2 regions of the Oerskovia sp. Root918 genome follow, and region 1 is predicted to be linked to the other one. Evidence: riboswitches for the same ligand, from Rfam matches in the RefSeq annotation. Region 1 holds a riboswitch; the other holds the start of a gene.
What was found. Region 1 has a riboswitch for FMN ahead of ribD (bifunctional diaminohydroxyphosphoribosylaminopyrimidine deaminase/5-amino-6-(5-phosphoribosylamino)uracil reductase RibD). Riboswitches for the same ligand answer to the same signal wherever they lie in the genome.

Region 1 (7,286 bases):
CGCTCATGCTGCCCGGGCCCGGGGCCCCGCCGCAGTGCGCGTGGTGCGGGGCCCTGGCCGGGGCGTGGTCGTGCGACGAGTGCCACTGGACGGGCCTGCGCTCGGTGCGCGTCGGGTCGGGTCGCACGGCCGAGGAGCTCGGCCGCGCCTTCCCGGGCGTGGCGGTGCGCGTCTCGGGGGCGAGCGCCCCGGGCGGGGTGATCGCCGCCGTCGGGCCGCGCCCCGCCGTGGTCGTGGCGACCCCGGGTGCCGAGCCCGTGGCCGAGGGCGGCTACGCGGCCGCGCTGCTGCTCGACGCGGCGCTGAGCACCGCGCACGTGGGGCTCGCGGTCGCCCAGGACGCCCTGCACCGCTGGCTCGCGGCCGCGGGCCTGGTGCGCTCGGCGCGCGAGGGCGGCCAGGTGCTGCTCGTGGGCGACGCGGCCCCGGGGCCCACCAACGCCCTGGTGCGCTGGGACCCGGCGGGGTTCGCGGACCGCGAGCTGGCCGAGCGCCGCGAGCTCGACCTGCCGCCCGCGGTGCGGGTCGCCGCGGTCACGGGGGACCGGCAGGCCGTGGACGCGGTCGTCGCCCGGGTGGGCCTGGCGGACGCCTCGACGACGCTCGGGCCCGTGGAGGTCGCCGAGGCCGCGGGACGCCCCGCGCGCGGCGGCCCGGCGCGCGACCCGTCGCTGCAGCCGCCCGTGCGCACGATCGTGCGTGTGCCGCTGCGCGAGGGGCGCCGGCTCGCGCGCGAGCTCTCGGCCTCCCTCGCGGTGCGCTCGGCGAAGCGAGAGGGTGGGACCGTCCGCGTCCAGCTCGACCCCAAGGAGATGTTGTGAACCCCGCCACGCCCCCGACCCCGAGCACCGACCCCGGGGGGAGCGCACCCGCCCCCGTGATCGACACCGTGCTCTTCGACTTCGGCAACGTCCTGGTGACGTGGGACCCGTACGCGGCCTACGAGGGACGCATGGCCCGCGCCGACGTCGAGGCCTTCTTCGAGGCCGTCGACTTCCCCACGTTCAACGCGCGTCAGGACGCGGGCCGGTCCTGGGCCGACGCGCGCCGCGAGCTCGCCGAGCACCACCCCGAGCACGTGAGCACGCTCGACGTGTACACCGAGAACTTCGCGGCGAGCCTCGTGGGGCCCGTGCCCGGCACCGAGGAGGTCGTGCGCGAGCTGCGCGCGCTCGGCGTCCGGCTGTACGGGCTCACGAACTGGTCCGCGGAGATGTTCCACGAGGCCGAGCCCGCCGCCCCGGCGGTCGGGCTCATGGAGGACGTCCTGGTCTCGGGGCGCGTGGGGCTCGTCAAGCCGGACCCGCGCATCTTCGAGGTCGCGGCCGAGCGCTTCGCCCTGGACCCCGCGCGCACGCTCTTCGTCGACGACTCCGTGGCGAACGTCACGGCCGCCCGGGCGCTGGGCTTCCGGACGCTGCGCTTCGAGCACGTCGAGGGGCTGCGCGCGAGGCTGCGAGAGCTCGGCGTCCAGGTCGCCGCGGCCTGATCCGCGCCCTGACCCGGCCCGGGCGCCGACGCCGCACCGGGCCCCGCGCACCGCCCGGTCCGGGCCAGCGCCGTCCCTGCCCGCAGGGGTGCACCGCCTAGACTCGCCCCATGCGTGTGCTCTTCGCCGGAACCCCGGAAGCGGCCGTCCCGGCCCTCGATGCCCTGATCGACTCCCGGCACGAGGTGGTCGCCGTCCTCACCCGCGCCGACGCGCCCTCGGGCCGCGGCCGCAAGCTGACCCCGAGCCCCGTGCGGGTCCGGGCCGAGGAGGCCGGGATCCCGGTCCTCACCGACTGGCCCCGCGGCGCGGAGTTCGTCGCCCGGCTCGAGGCCCTCGAGATCGACTGCGCACCCGTCGTGGCGTACGGGCAGATCCTGCGCCGCGAGGTGCTCGACGTGCCCCGCTACGGCTGGGTCAACCTGCACTTCTCGGTGCTGCCCGCCTGGCGCGGCGCAGCCCCCGTGCAGCGCGCGATCATCGCGGGCGACGAGGTCACCGGCGCCACGACCTTCCTCCTCGAGGAGGGCCTGGACACCGGCCCCGTGCTGGGCACCGCGACCGAGACCATCCGCCCCCGCGACACCGCGGGCGACCTCCTGGGACGCCTGGCGACCTCGGGGGCCGGCCTGCTCGTGGCCACGCTCGACGCGATCGAGGACGGCGTGGCCTCCCCGGTCGCCCAGCCCGCCGAGGGCGTCAGCACCGCCGCCAAGCTCCTCCCGGAGGACGCGCACGTGCACTGGGCCCACCCGGCGCTCGCGATCGACCGTCAGGTGCGCGGCTGTACGCCCGCACCCGGCGCCTGGACCACGCTGCCCGACGGCGCCCGCCTGGGCCTGGGACCCGTCGCGCCGCGCCCCGACGTGCAGGACCTGGCCCCCGGCGAGCTGCGCGCCGGCAAGCGCGAGGTCCTCGTGGGCACCGGCACGCACGCGGTCGCGCTCGGCGAGGTCGCCCCCGTGGGCAAGAAGCACATGGCCGCGACCGACTGGGCCCGCGGCGCCCGCCTGGGCGACCACGTCGTCCTGGGGACCCCCGACGACACGAAGGACCACGCATGAGCGGCGAGGCACGCACCCCCGGAAGCCCCCAGCGCGGCGGGGGCACCGGACCCGACCGGCCCGGCGGCGACCGCCGCGACGCCCAGGGCCGCGAGCGCGGCGCGGCCCGCGCCCGGGGCGCGGGCCAGCGGTCGGAGTCGGCGCCCTCCCAGCGGGCCAAGGTGACCGACCCCGCGCGCAACGTCGCGTTCGACGTCCTGCAGGAGGTCGCGTCCTCCGACGCCTACGCGAACCTCGTCCTGCCGCCCCTGCTGCGCGTGCGCGGCATCCGCGGGCGCGACGCGGCCTTCGCGACCGAGCTCGCCTACGGCACCCTGCGCCTGCGCGGGCGCTACGACGCGATCGTCTCCCGGTGCGTGGACCGCCCGCTCGACCAGGTCGACCCGAACGTGCTCGACCTGCTGCGCCTGGGCGCCCACCAGCTCCTGGGCATGCGCGTGGCCCAGCACGCGGCCGTCTCGGAGACCGTGGGCCTGGCCCGCGCCCGCGCCGGGGCGGGCAGCGCCCAGTTCGTCAACGCGGTCCTGCGCAAGATCTCGCGCTCGACCCTCGAGGAGTGGCTCGAGGTCATCTCCGCCGACGCGCCCGACGACGTCACGCGCCTCGCGATCACCCAGTCCCACCCCGTGTGGATCGCCCGCGCCATGCGCGAGGCACTGGTCGGCACGGGACGCTCGGCCGACGACCTGGCCGAGCTCCTCGAGGCCGACAACACCGCACCCCGGGTGACCCTCGTCGCGCGCCCCGGACTGGTCAGCCGCGAGCGCCTCGCGGGCGAGGTCACGCACGACGTGCGCGGGGACGCCACCACGGCCCCCGGGCGCTGGGCGCCCACGGCCCTGGTCCTGTCCGGCTCGGACCCGGCCGCGATCCCCGCGGTCCGCCACGGGGCCGCGGGCGTCCAGGACGAGGGCAGCCAGCTCGTGACCCTCGCGTTCGCCGCGGTGCCCACGCTGCCCAGCGTGCCCGAGCACACCACTGCAGGCGCCGGCACCGGTGGGACGGCGGGCGACCTGCCCGACGGCGCAGCCAACCCCGACGAGCGCTGGCTCGACCTGTGCGCGGGCCCCGGCGGCAAGGCCGCGCTCCTGGCGTCCCTCGCGGGCGAGCAGGGCGCACGCATCGTCGCGAACGAGGTCGCCCCGCACCGGGCCCGCCTGGTCGAGCAGGCGCTCGCGGCCGTGCCGGCGGACGCGGTCGAGCGCGTGCAGGTGGGCGACGGCCGCCGGGTGGGGGTCGAGGAGCCCGGCGCGTACGACCGCGTCCTGGTCGACGCGCCCTGCACCGGTCTGGGGGCGCTGCGCCGGCGCCCCGAGTCGCGCTGGCGCCGCACCCCCGGCGACATCGCGACCCTCACGACGCTGCAGCGCGAGCTCCTCGGCTCGGCCCTGGACGCCGTGCGCCCCGGCGGCGTCGTCGGGTACGTCACGTGCTCCCCGCACCTCGCGGAGACCCAGCTCGTGGTCAAGGACGTCCTGGCCGGGCGCGACGACGTCGAGGTCCTCGACGCGGCCGCGGCCGTGCGGCAGGTCGCGGGGGACGACATCCCCCTCGCGGACCGCACCGACGTGCAGCTGTGGCCGCACGTGCACGGGACCGACGCGATGCACCTGACGCTGCTGCGCCGTCGGGCCTGAGCGCTGCCGTCCGCGGCCGGGCCGGGTGGTGAAGGCCACCCGGCCCGGCCCTTCCGCGTTCCCGCACGCGGAGCGGGTGCACTCTAGGCTGGTGCCCATGTCCGCACTCATCGCCCCCAGCATCCTGTCCGCCGACTTCGCGAACCTCGAGCGCGACCTGGGCGCGATCGCGACCGCCGACTACGCGCACGTCGACGTGATGGACAACCACTTCGTGCCCAACCTGACCCTGGGCCTGCCGATCTTCGAGCGCCTGGCCCAGGTGTCCCCGGTGCCGATCGACGCGCACCTGATGATCGCCGACCCGGACCGCTGGGCTCCCGGCTACGCCGAGGCCGGCGCCGCGTCCGTCACCTTCCACGCCGAGGCCGCCACGGCCCCCGTGCGCCTGGCGCGCGAGCTGCGCCGCCTGGGCTCGCGCGCGGGCCTCGCGCTGCGCCCCGCGACGTCGGTCGAGCCGTTCCTGGACCTGCTGCCCGAGTTCGACATGCTCCTGGTCATGACGGTCGAGCCGGGCTTCGGCGGCCAGTCCTTCATCGACGGCACGCTGCCCAAGATCCGCCGTATCCGCGACGCCGTGTCCGAGGCCGGCCTCGACGTGTGGATCCAGGTCGACGGCGGCGTCTCGCGCGCCACGATCGAGCGCGCAGCCGAGGCCGGGGCCAACGTGTTCGTCGCGGGCTCGGCGGTCTACGGGGCGGAGAACATCCCCGAGGAGATCGCGGCCCTGCGGGCGCTCGCGGAGGGCCACGCGCACTGACGTCGTTCACATCGGTCCAGCCCGCGGGACGGGCAGGTCCGCGTGCCCGCCGTCGAACGCCGGTGTGGCATGCTGGGTGGAGACGAGAAGCCGGGCCCGGCGCGCACCTTCGGTGGGCGGGGTCCGGGCTCGACAGCATGAGCAGTACGCACACACGTGCTCCGGGGTCGGTGTAATTCCGAGCCGGCGGTGACAGTCCGCGACCCACGCCTCGGCGTGGTTGACCTGGTGGAACTCCAGGACCGACGGTGAAAGTCCGGATGGGAGGAAGTACGTGGCGGCGCGGGGCGGAGCCCTGTGCCGTGGTGTCGTGACGTCCGTGGACCCTCGGGTCCCGTGGCGTCCGCCACCCCTCACCCCGGAGCGTCGTGCTCACCGGGAGGAGGACGTATGGGCGCCAGGCCCACCCTGACGATCGACGCCGCGATGGTGCGCGCGCTCGAGCTGGCCGCGCGCGGTCCGGCGCACGGCCCCAACCCGCGCGTGGGCTGTGTCCTGCTGGGGGCCGTGCCCCGCCCGTTGGACTCCCTGCCCGACGGCGCCGCTCCCGGACCCGTGGACGACGCACCCCGGGCGGTGCTCGCCGAGGGCTTCCACCGGGGCGCGGGCACCGCGCACGCCGAGGCCGCTGCCCTGGCCGACGCCCGCGCGCGCGGCGTGGACGTGCGCGGCGCGACGGCCGTGGTGACGCTCGAGCCCTGCAACCACACCGGACGCACCGGGCCCTGCGCCCAGGCGCTGCTGGACGCGGGCGTGGCCGAGGTCGTCTACGCCGTGGGCGACCCGAACCCCGTCGCCACCGGGGGCGCCGAGCGCCTGCGCGCGGCCGGGGTGCGCGTCGCCGCGGGGTTGCGCGAGGCCGAGGGCGAACGGCTGCTCGGCCCGTGGCTGGTCGCGGTGCGCCGCGGGAGCCCGTACGTGACCCTCAAGCTCGCCTCGACCCTGGACGGGCGCGTGGCGGCCCCCGACGGCACCTCGCGGTGGATCACCGGTCCGGTCGCGCGCGCGCACGCCCACCGGGTGCGCGCGCAGGTCGACGCGATCCTCGTGGGCACCGGCACGGTCCTGGCCGACGACCCGTCGCTCACGGCGCGCACACCGGTCGCCTCGCCCGCGAGCGCCGCTCACGGTGACGAGCGTGCGGCCGGGCCCGAGCACGAGCTCGCGGAGGATCGGCCGGTGACGGCAGGTGGTGGGGTGGTCGGGCCCGAGCCCGGGCTTGCCGACCATCAGCCGGTGAGGGTCGTCGTCGGGCTCCGTGACCTTCCGGCGCACGTGCGGCTCGCTCCGGGCGGGGCCTGGAGGGCCGACGGCGGCGGGCCCGTGCTGCACCTGCGCACGCGCGACGTGCGGGCCGTGCTGGCCGACCTGGGCGCTCGCGAGGTGCGTCACGTCCTGGTCGAGGGCGGGCCCGGCCTGGCGACCGCGTTCCTCGCGGCCGGGGTGGTCGACGAGATCCACGCCTACCTCGCCCCCGTGCTGCTGGGGGCGGGCCTGGGTGCGGTGGGCGACCTGGGCGTGAGCACGCTCGCGGGCGCTCCCCGCTTCACCACGCACGACGTGCGCCGCCTGGGCGAGGACGTCCTGGTCGTGGCCCGCGCCTCACCCGCTGCCCCCGCACACCATCCGAGCACCGTCCCCAGCACCACCCCCGAACAGGAGAGCTGATGTTCACCGGAATCGTCGAAGAGATCGGTACGGTCCGCGAGATCGCGTTCCCGGGCGGTCAGGAGTCCGACGCGGTCCTGACCGTGCACGGCCCCCTGGCCACCTCGGACGCGCACCTGGGCGACTCGATCGCGGTCAACGGCGTGTGCCTGACAGTGACGGGTGTGGGTCAGGACGGCACGTTCACGGCCGACGTGATGCCCGAGTCGCTGCGCCGCACCGCGCTCGGCGACCTGGCCGCCGGGTCGCCGGTGAACCTCGAGCGGGCCGTGCGGGCCGACACGCGCCTGGGCGGGCACATCGTCCAGGGCCACGTCGACGGCGTCGGCGAGCTCGTGAGCCGCACGCCGGGCGACCGGTGGGAGGATCTGGTCCTGTCCGCGCCCGCGGGCCTGACCCGCTACGTCGCGGAGAAGGGCTCGATCACGGTCAGCGGCGTCTCCCTGACCGTGACGCACGTGGGCGAGACGACGTTCGGCGTCTCGCTGATCCCCACCACGCTCGAGGCCACGATCCTGGGCTCGCTCGTGCCGGGCGACCGGGTCAACCTCGAGGTCGACGTGATCGCGAAGTACGTCGAGCGCCTGCTCGGCGCCCGCGAGCCCCACCGGGACGGCGCCTCGGGCGCGAGGACCCCCTCGACCGCCACCGACCTGCTCGGCACGAGC
Region 2 (7,286 bases), on a different contig from region 1:
GGCGGTCGGTCGCGTCCTCGACGTACCGGCGCTGGTGCGCGAGGTAGCGGTGCATGATCTGGTCGCGCTCCGGATGCTCGGCGAGCCATCCTTCGCCCGCTCGGAGCAGCTTGTCGACCTCGTCGCCCGTGACCCAGTAGTGCTTGGCGTCGTCGAGCACGGGCAGCAGGACGTACAGGTGGTGCAGGGCGTCGGCGAGGCGCACGGTCCCGGTCAGGCGCAGGTCGACGTAGCGCGAGTCGCCCCACTCGGGCACGGTCGGGTCGAGCGGCTCGGGCGTGGCGTCGACGGTCCAGCCCAGGGGCCCGAACAGGCGCTCGGCGAGCCCCGCGCCACCGCGGCAGGGCAGCGCGGGGACGTGGATCTCGAGCGGGATCGAGGAGTCCGCGAGCGCCTGCCGGGAGTCGCAGCGGCCTGTCATCGCCGTCCGGAACACCGCGCCGAGCGCGACCGCGAGCATCGAGGAGGCGGCGTAGGGGCGGTCGTTGACGTACTGGGCGAGCGAGAACGCGTCGCGTCCGCCGAACCGCTTGTTGCGCACGATCCCCACGGGGTCGACCTCGAGGAGCAGCGCGACCGTGCAGCGCGCGGTGTCGGCCTCGGGATAGAAGACGTGCGCCGTGCCGACGGGAAGGTCGAACGACTGGGCTCGGGCGGGGTGCTTGTGCAGCAGGTACCCGAGGTCGGTCGCGTCCAGAAGGGCTCCGTGCTCGACGGACCCGGCCGGCGCGCCGGCGGTCGTCGTGAGGGTGACCAGCATGCTGTGCATGCTCCCACGGGGGCGCAACGGATTTAGGCTGGAGGTGGTCCGTGCGTCCGCGCGTCGACGACGACCGCGAGCGCCGTGTCCTCGACGGACGGAGCACTCATGTCCACGACACCCCAGGTCCCGCTCGGCACCTCCGGTGGGCCGACCGACGAGGGTCCGGGAGCCGACGAGTTCGCCGAGCGCCTGTTCGCGTCGGCGCTCGGCGCTCTCGACGTCTTCTCGGTGTACCTCGGCGACCGGCTGGGTTGGTACCGGTCCCTCGCGACGGACGGGCCCGCGACCTCGGCCGAGCTCGCGACCCGGACGGGGACGCAGGAGCGTTACGCGCGCGAGTGGCTCGAGGGGCAGGCGGTCGCGGGCGTCCTCACCGTCGCTCCCGGGCACGCGCCCTGGGCCGAGCCCACGACCCAGCCGGACCGCTCCCCGCGGGGTGAGCCTCCGTCGTCGGGCCCTCTCGTCACGGAGGCGGCGGCCCGCCGCTACGCCCTGCCGCCCGGCCCGGCCGAGGTGCTGACGGACGAGCACAGCCTCGCGTACCTGGCGCCGTTGCCCCGGCTGTTCGCGGCCGTGGGGCGCACGTTCGACGAGCTGCTCGGCGCGTACCGCGACGGCGGCGGGGTCTCGTGGGGGCGGCTCGGGCCGGACGCGCGCGAGGCGCAGGCCGACCTCAACCGGCCGTGGTTCGAGCACGAGCTCGCGGGCGCGCTCGGCCGGGTCCCTGACCTGCACGCGATCCTGTCGCGGCCCACCGCGCGGGTCGCGGACGTGGGTTGCGGCGCCGGGTGGTCGACGGTCGCGCTCGCGCGCGCCTACCCGCAGGCCCGGTTCGACGGGTACGACATCGACGGCCCCTCGGTCGAGATGGCGCGCGCGAACGCTGAGGCGGCGGGCGTCGCGGACCGCGTGGCGTTCCACGCCGCCGACGCCGCGGCCCTGCCCACGGACGCCCCGCTCGACGCGGCCTTCGCGTTCGAGTGCACGCACGACATGCCGCGCCCGGTCGAGGTCCTGTCGGCGGTCCGTCGGGCCGTCCTGCCCGACGGCGCCGTGGTCGTCATGGACGAGGCCGTCGCCCAGGAGTTCACTGCGCCGGGGGACGAGGTGGAGCGGCTCATGTACGGGTTCAGCCAGTTCGTGTGCCTGCCGGACGGCCTGTCGTCGTCGCCGTCGGTCGGCACGGGCACGGTCATGCGGCCCGCGACGCTCGAGCGGTACGCGCTCGACGCCGGGTTCGAGCGCGTCGAGGTCCTGCCGATCGAGGGGTTCAGCTTCTTCCGGTTCTACCGGCTGCACCACTGAGCGCCCCTGCCGGTGTGGCAACCGCTCGACGTCGTCGAGGCCGTCCGGCACCGTGCGGGGGCGTGGGGAGTGCTGTGGGCCGGGGTGAGCTCGCCGTTCCGGTTCACGTTCGGGTGGCTGAGGCTCCTGCCGGTCTTCTAGGTCGGGGCGGCCGGGGCGACGGCGTGCCGGTCCCTGCGCGGCCTGGCACCCTGGCCAGATGATCACCGAGCTGCACGTCGTCGACTGGCGCCGCCGCGTCCAGCACCTGTACGCGCGCGTCCGCGACCTGGCGGCCGAGGACCCCGCGGCCGCGCACGAGTACTGGGTCGCGTCGCGCGACGACCTCCTGGCCGAGCACCCGGCCTCGCCGCTCCTGCCCGAGGACCGTGCGGCTTTCACAGGTCTCCCGGTCGGTCCGTACGACGCCGCGATGCGCTTCGAGGTGCCGCTCGTGCCCGACCCCGCGCGGGGCACGCCGGACGCCGCACGGCTCGACGTCCCCACGGGCACCGACGGCGTGGTGCCGTTCGAGCGTGTCGGGCGCCTCGACCTCCCCGGCCTGGGGTCGCTCGACGTGTGGGCGCTGCGCTCGTACGGCGGCGGGCTGTTCGTGCCGGTCAAGGACCGGTCGCCTGCGACGTACGGCGGCGGGCGGTACCTGCTGGACACGATCAAGGGCGCGGACCTGGGTTCCGCGTCGTCCCGTCCCGTGCCCGACGGCGACGCACCCCTGGTCGTCGACCTCAACTTCGCGTACAACCCGTCGTGCGCCTACGACCCTGCGTGGGCGTGCCCGCTCGCCCCACCGGGGAACACGCTCGCGGTCGAGCTGGCGTGCGGAGAGCTGGTGCGGGCCGCGGCGTAGCGTCCGCCGGGCAGGTGTGCCGGACACGCCTGGCGCTACCCCGGAGTGTGTTTTCTCCGCAGCCACAACAATTGTGGTGGCTGCGCAGACGACGACCTCGGGAGCACCGAGGCCCGGGCGTCGCTCGGACGGGCGAGGCCGCCCCGGGTTCGCGGGCAGCACCTCAGTGCAGCAGCGTCTTCAGCCCGATGATGAGCAGGCCGAACGCCCCCGCGACCACGGTCTCGACCGTCAGCGCCCACCCCCGGACGCCCGCCCGGTGCGCCGCGAGGTGGCCGACGACCGCGAGCATCAGCACCGTGAACCACAGCGCGATCAGCGCGGCGTCCACCACGTCCAGCCCGAACACCCTCCCCACGAGGAAGACCCCGAGCGCGGGCACCCCGCCGATCAGCACCCACACCTCGTCCGACGACGCGAGCCTCAGGCGCTCGGTGATGGTGTGGTCGGTGTCGCGGAACCGCCCGCCGATCGCCGACACGTACACGTGCGCTGCCCAGTACCCCACGAGCACGCCGGCCACCGCGAGCATCACGAAGTCGCTCGACGCGTCGTGCGTGCTCGAGACCGCGAGCATGAACCCCGAGACCACGGCCCCGTACAGGAAGTCGGCGGGGCCACCCCGCGCGAACCGGTCGCCCAGGTTGTCGCGCTGGGCGTGGTGGTCGACGCTCTTCCACGAACGCGCGGCCTGCTCGCCCGCGCCGCCCTCGGCTCCGTCGTCGGAGCCGGCTGCCCGCGTCTCGTCACCGTCAGTCATCCGCGTCGCCTCCGGGTCGCGTCGGCCTGTCGCCGCCTCTCTCGTCACTGTAGCGACGCCGTCGGGCCCGGCGCGCGGCGACAGCCGCCAACCCGCCAGCACCGCGCGCGGCGACCGACCCGCCGATCCTCGGGCGACGTGCCCCACCGACCGACTGACGAGCAGCGCTCTCCCACGGCCTCGCCGCAGCATGCCCCGCCCGCTGCGCGCGGTGTACCGTCCCGTTCATGAGTGCCGCACGAAGCAACACCCACGCGCAGGCGGTCGACGCGGCGATCGAGCTGTTCACCCGGAAGGGCTACGAGCAGACGACCGTCGAGGACATCGCCGACGCCGCGCAGATCAGCCGGGCCACGTTCTTCCGCCGTTTCCGCTCCAAGGAGGACGTGGTCTTCGCGGACCACGAGCTGCTCCTGGACGCCGTGGTGGTCCTCCTCGGGGAGACCCGGCCCGCCGCCCGCGGCGTCACCCCCGAGGAGCTCGAGAACGTCGACCCGTACGTCGAGGTGTGCAAGGCGGCCCGGCTCGTGTTCGACCACCACGTGGGCCAGCGCGAGACGTCGGTCGCGCGGCACCGCCTCCTGCAGGACGTGCCGGCGCTGCGCGACCGGGAGCTCGTGACCACGCACCGCTACGAGCGCGCGTTCACGTCCTACCTGCGCGACACCCTGCCCGCCGACACCCGGCACTCGACCGCGTCGGTCGCGTTCGCGGCGTCGGTCGTCGCGGTGCACAACGCGATCCTGCGCCGCTGGCTGCGCGACCCCGACCAGGACCTGCGCCCCGAGCTCGAGGAGGCGTTCGCGGACCTGCGGCGCGCGGCGCGCAACCCCGCGGGCCCGACGGCGGAGCCCACCACCGCGTCCACGTCGCCCGCACCGGCGCGCACGCAGGGCACGGCTGGCACGGCAGGCGCCGAGGGCAGGGTGGGCACGGCAGGCACGGAGAGCACGGACGACCAGGCTGCCGCCGCTGCTGGCACCGCACCGAACCGCCGCGTCGTGGTGACCGTGCTCGACGGCGACGCCGACCCCGACGTGGTGGCCCGGGCCGTGCGCGACGCGTTGGGTGCGTGATTCGGCTGCGACTCGCCGGGCGTGTCGCAGCCGAACCACGCACTCGGCTCAGCACCGATGAGCCCGGGAATGCACGGGTAGCATCTGCGGTTGCAGCACACAGCAAGCAGTACGCACGAACGTGCTCCGGGGTCGGTGCAATTCCGAGCCGGCGGTGACAGTCCGCGACCCGCGCCCACGCGCGGTTGACCTGGTGGAACTCCAGGACCGACGGTGAAAGTCCGGATGGGAGGAAGCACGTGCGGCGCGGCCGTCCCCGGCCGGGCTGGGCACGACGTGATCGTCGTGTCCACCCCCGACCGTCCGGACCGGTCTCGCCGTGGTGAGCGCCGCCGTCGGGCAGCCCGGACAGGGCTCCCCCGACCCGGCGCCCGCCCTCACCCCGGAGCCGACGTGCCCGGGACGAGGGAACATCGATGGACCTGCTCCACGCGCTCTTCGACGCGCAGCTGACGATCGGCGGCCAGCACCTGCTGTGGCGCGAGATCGTGGGCAACGGGTTCGGCCTGGCCTCCGCGCTCGGCGGCATGCGGCGCAAGATCTGGGCATGGCCCGTGGGGATCGTCGGGAACCTGCTGCTCCTCACGGTGTTCCTCGGAGCGGTGTTCGCGACGCCCAACCCCGTCAACCTCCTCGGCCAGGCCGGGCGCCAGGTCATGTTCGTCGTCGTGTCGGTGTACGGGTGGGTCCAGTGGCGGCGCACCCGTGCGCGCCTCGACCAGGACGCGGCCGGTCTCGACGCGGACAGCCACGGCGTCTCGGTCGAACCGCGATGGGCCACGTGGCGGCAACGAACGTTCCTCGTCGTGGCGCTCGTGGGCGGGACGCTCGTCCTGACCCCGATCTTCCGGATGCTCGAGTCCTACGAGCCCGTGTGGGCCGACGCATGGATCTTCATGGGTTCGCTGCTCGCGACGTACGGCATGGCCAAGGGATGGGTCGAGTTCTGGCTGATCTGGGTGGCCGTCGACGTGGTGGGCGTGCCCCTGCTGGTCGACGCCGGCTTCTACGCGTCCGCGTTCATGTACGTGTTCTACGGGGCGTTCACGCTCGTCGGGTTCTTCGTGTGGTGGCGCATCGACCGGCGCTCCAAGGCACTGGAGGTCGCGGCGAGCGCCCCCGCCACCACCCCCTGAAGCCACCCCTTGCGTCCGGGTGGGCCGGGCGGATACTCGAAGGTGCGCCCTGCTCGCGCCGGGCGCACCACTTCCGGCCCGATGACGCGAGGACGCGACGGGAAAGGCGGCACCATCATGGTCACGCGACTCAACCCCTACCTGAACTTCCGCGACGAGGCACGGCAGGCGATCGAGTTCTACCGCGACGTGTTCGGCGGCGAGGTGACGATCAGCACGTTCGCCGACTTCCAGGCCTCCGAGGACCCTGCCGACGCCGACAAGGTCATGCACTCCCAGCTCGAGTCCCCCACCGGCCTGGTCCTCATGGCCGCGGACACCCCGAGCTCGATGGAGGTCCCGACCGGCGCCGGCTTCTCGATCTCGCTGAGCGGCGAGCAGCCCGACGACGCCGAGCTGCGCGGCTACTGGGACAAGCTCTCGTCGAGCGGGAGCGTGACCGTGCCGCTCGAGGTCGCGCCGTGGGGAGACGCGTTCGGCATGTGCGTCGACGGGTTCGGCGTGAGCTGGCTCGTGAACATCGCCGGGGCTGCGCGGGCCTGAGCGCTCCCCCTGGTCAGGCCGGGCACCGGGCCCGCCCGTGATACCCCGTCTCTTGACCTGAGACGGGATATCACGCACCATGGGGGGTATCGCCCGACACCGACGTCCGGCCCGACCCCGGGAGCATCCCCCATGACGATCGAGAACCCTGTCCGCCAGAACGTGACCGAGCCGGACTACGACCTCTCGCAGCCGCTCGGCATCGACTACGCCGGCGCGTTCTCGGACGCGACCGACGCCGACCGCGACCTGCAGCAGCGGGTCCGCACGTTCGTCCAGGACGAGGTCCTGCCCGTGATCGACGGGTACTGGGAGCGCGCCGAGGTGCCGTTCGGTCTGGCCAAGCGCATGGGCGAGCTCGACTTCCTGCGCGACGGCGTCGACGTCCCCGGTGCGCCACGGATCAGCCTCATGGGCGCCGGTCTCGCCGAGATGGAGATGTCGCGCGGCGACGGCTCGGTCGCGACCATCTGCGGTGTCCAGGGCGGCCTCGCGCTGCGCTCGATCCAGCTCCTCGGCTCGGACGAGCAGAAGGCCGAGTGGCTCGGCCCGCTCGCTCGCGGCGAGAAGCTCGGCGCGTTCGCCCTGACCGAGCCCACGCACGGCTCGGACTCGGTCTCGCTCGAGACCACGGCCCGCCGCGAGACCCGCGACGGCGTCGAGGGCTTCGTGATCGACGGCGAGAAGAAGTGGATCGGCTTCGGGTCGTGCGGCGACATCACGGTGCTGTGGGCGCGACTGGTCGGCGACGAGGGCGACAACCAGGTGCACGGGTTCCTCGTGCCCCAGGACACCCCGGGCTACGCGGCCACGACCATCGAGGGCAAGGTCTCGCTCCGCGCGATCTGGCAGGCCC

Region 2: linked by a shared signal. The riboswitch ahead of pnuC (nicotinamide riboside transporter PnuC) and the one ahead of ribD (bifunctional diaminohydroxyphosphoribosylaminopyrimidine deaminase/5-amino-6-(5-phosphoribosylamino)uracil reductase RibD) in region 1 are both predicted to bind FMN.

The regions. Positions count from the first base shown of each region.
Region 1 is NZ_LMJG01000014.1:207,913-215,198, reverse strand. It holds gene ASE27_RS14770 (primosomal protein N') at 1-821, shown strand, start outside; gene ASE27_RS14765 (HAD family phosphatase) at 818-1,489, shown strand; gene fmt (methionyl-tRNA formyltransferase) at 1,600-2,553, shown strand; gene ASE27_RS14755 (RsmB/NOP family class I SAM-dependent RNA methyltransferase) at 2,550-4,190, shown strand; gene rpe (ribulose-phosphate 3-epimerase) at 4,288-4,950, shown strand; FMN riboswitch at 5,103-5,228, shown strand; gene ribD (bifunctional diaminohydroxyphosphoribosylaminopyrimidine deaminase/5-amino-6-(5-phosphoribosylamino)uracil reductase RibD) at 5,341-6,618, shown strand; gene ASE27_RS14740 (riboflavin synthase) at 6,618-7,286, shown strand, end outside.
Region 2 is NZ_LMJG01000001.1:317,517-324,802, reverse strand. It holds gene ASE27_RS01415 (3' terminal RNA ribose 2'-O-methyltransferase Hen1) at 1-760, opposite strand, end outside; gene ASE27_RS01410 (class I SAM-dependent methyltransferase) at 869-2,068, shown strand; gene ASE27_RS01405 (DUF1684 domain-containing protein) at 2,268-2,915, shown strand; gene ASE27_RS01400 (hypothetical protein) at 3,079-3,675, opposite strand; gene ASE27_RS01395 (TetR/AcrR family transcriptional regulator) at 3,903-4,751, shown strand; FMN riboswitch at 4,869-4,994, shown strand; gene pnuC (nicotinamide riboside transporter PnuC) at 5,168-5,887, shown strand; gene ASE27_RS01385 (VOC family protein) at 6,005-6,430, shown strand; gene ASE27_RS01380 (acyl-CoA dehydrogenase family protein) at 6,563-7,286, shown strand, end outside.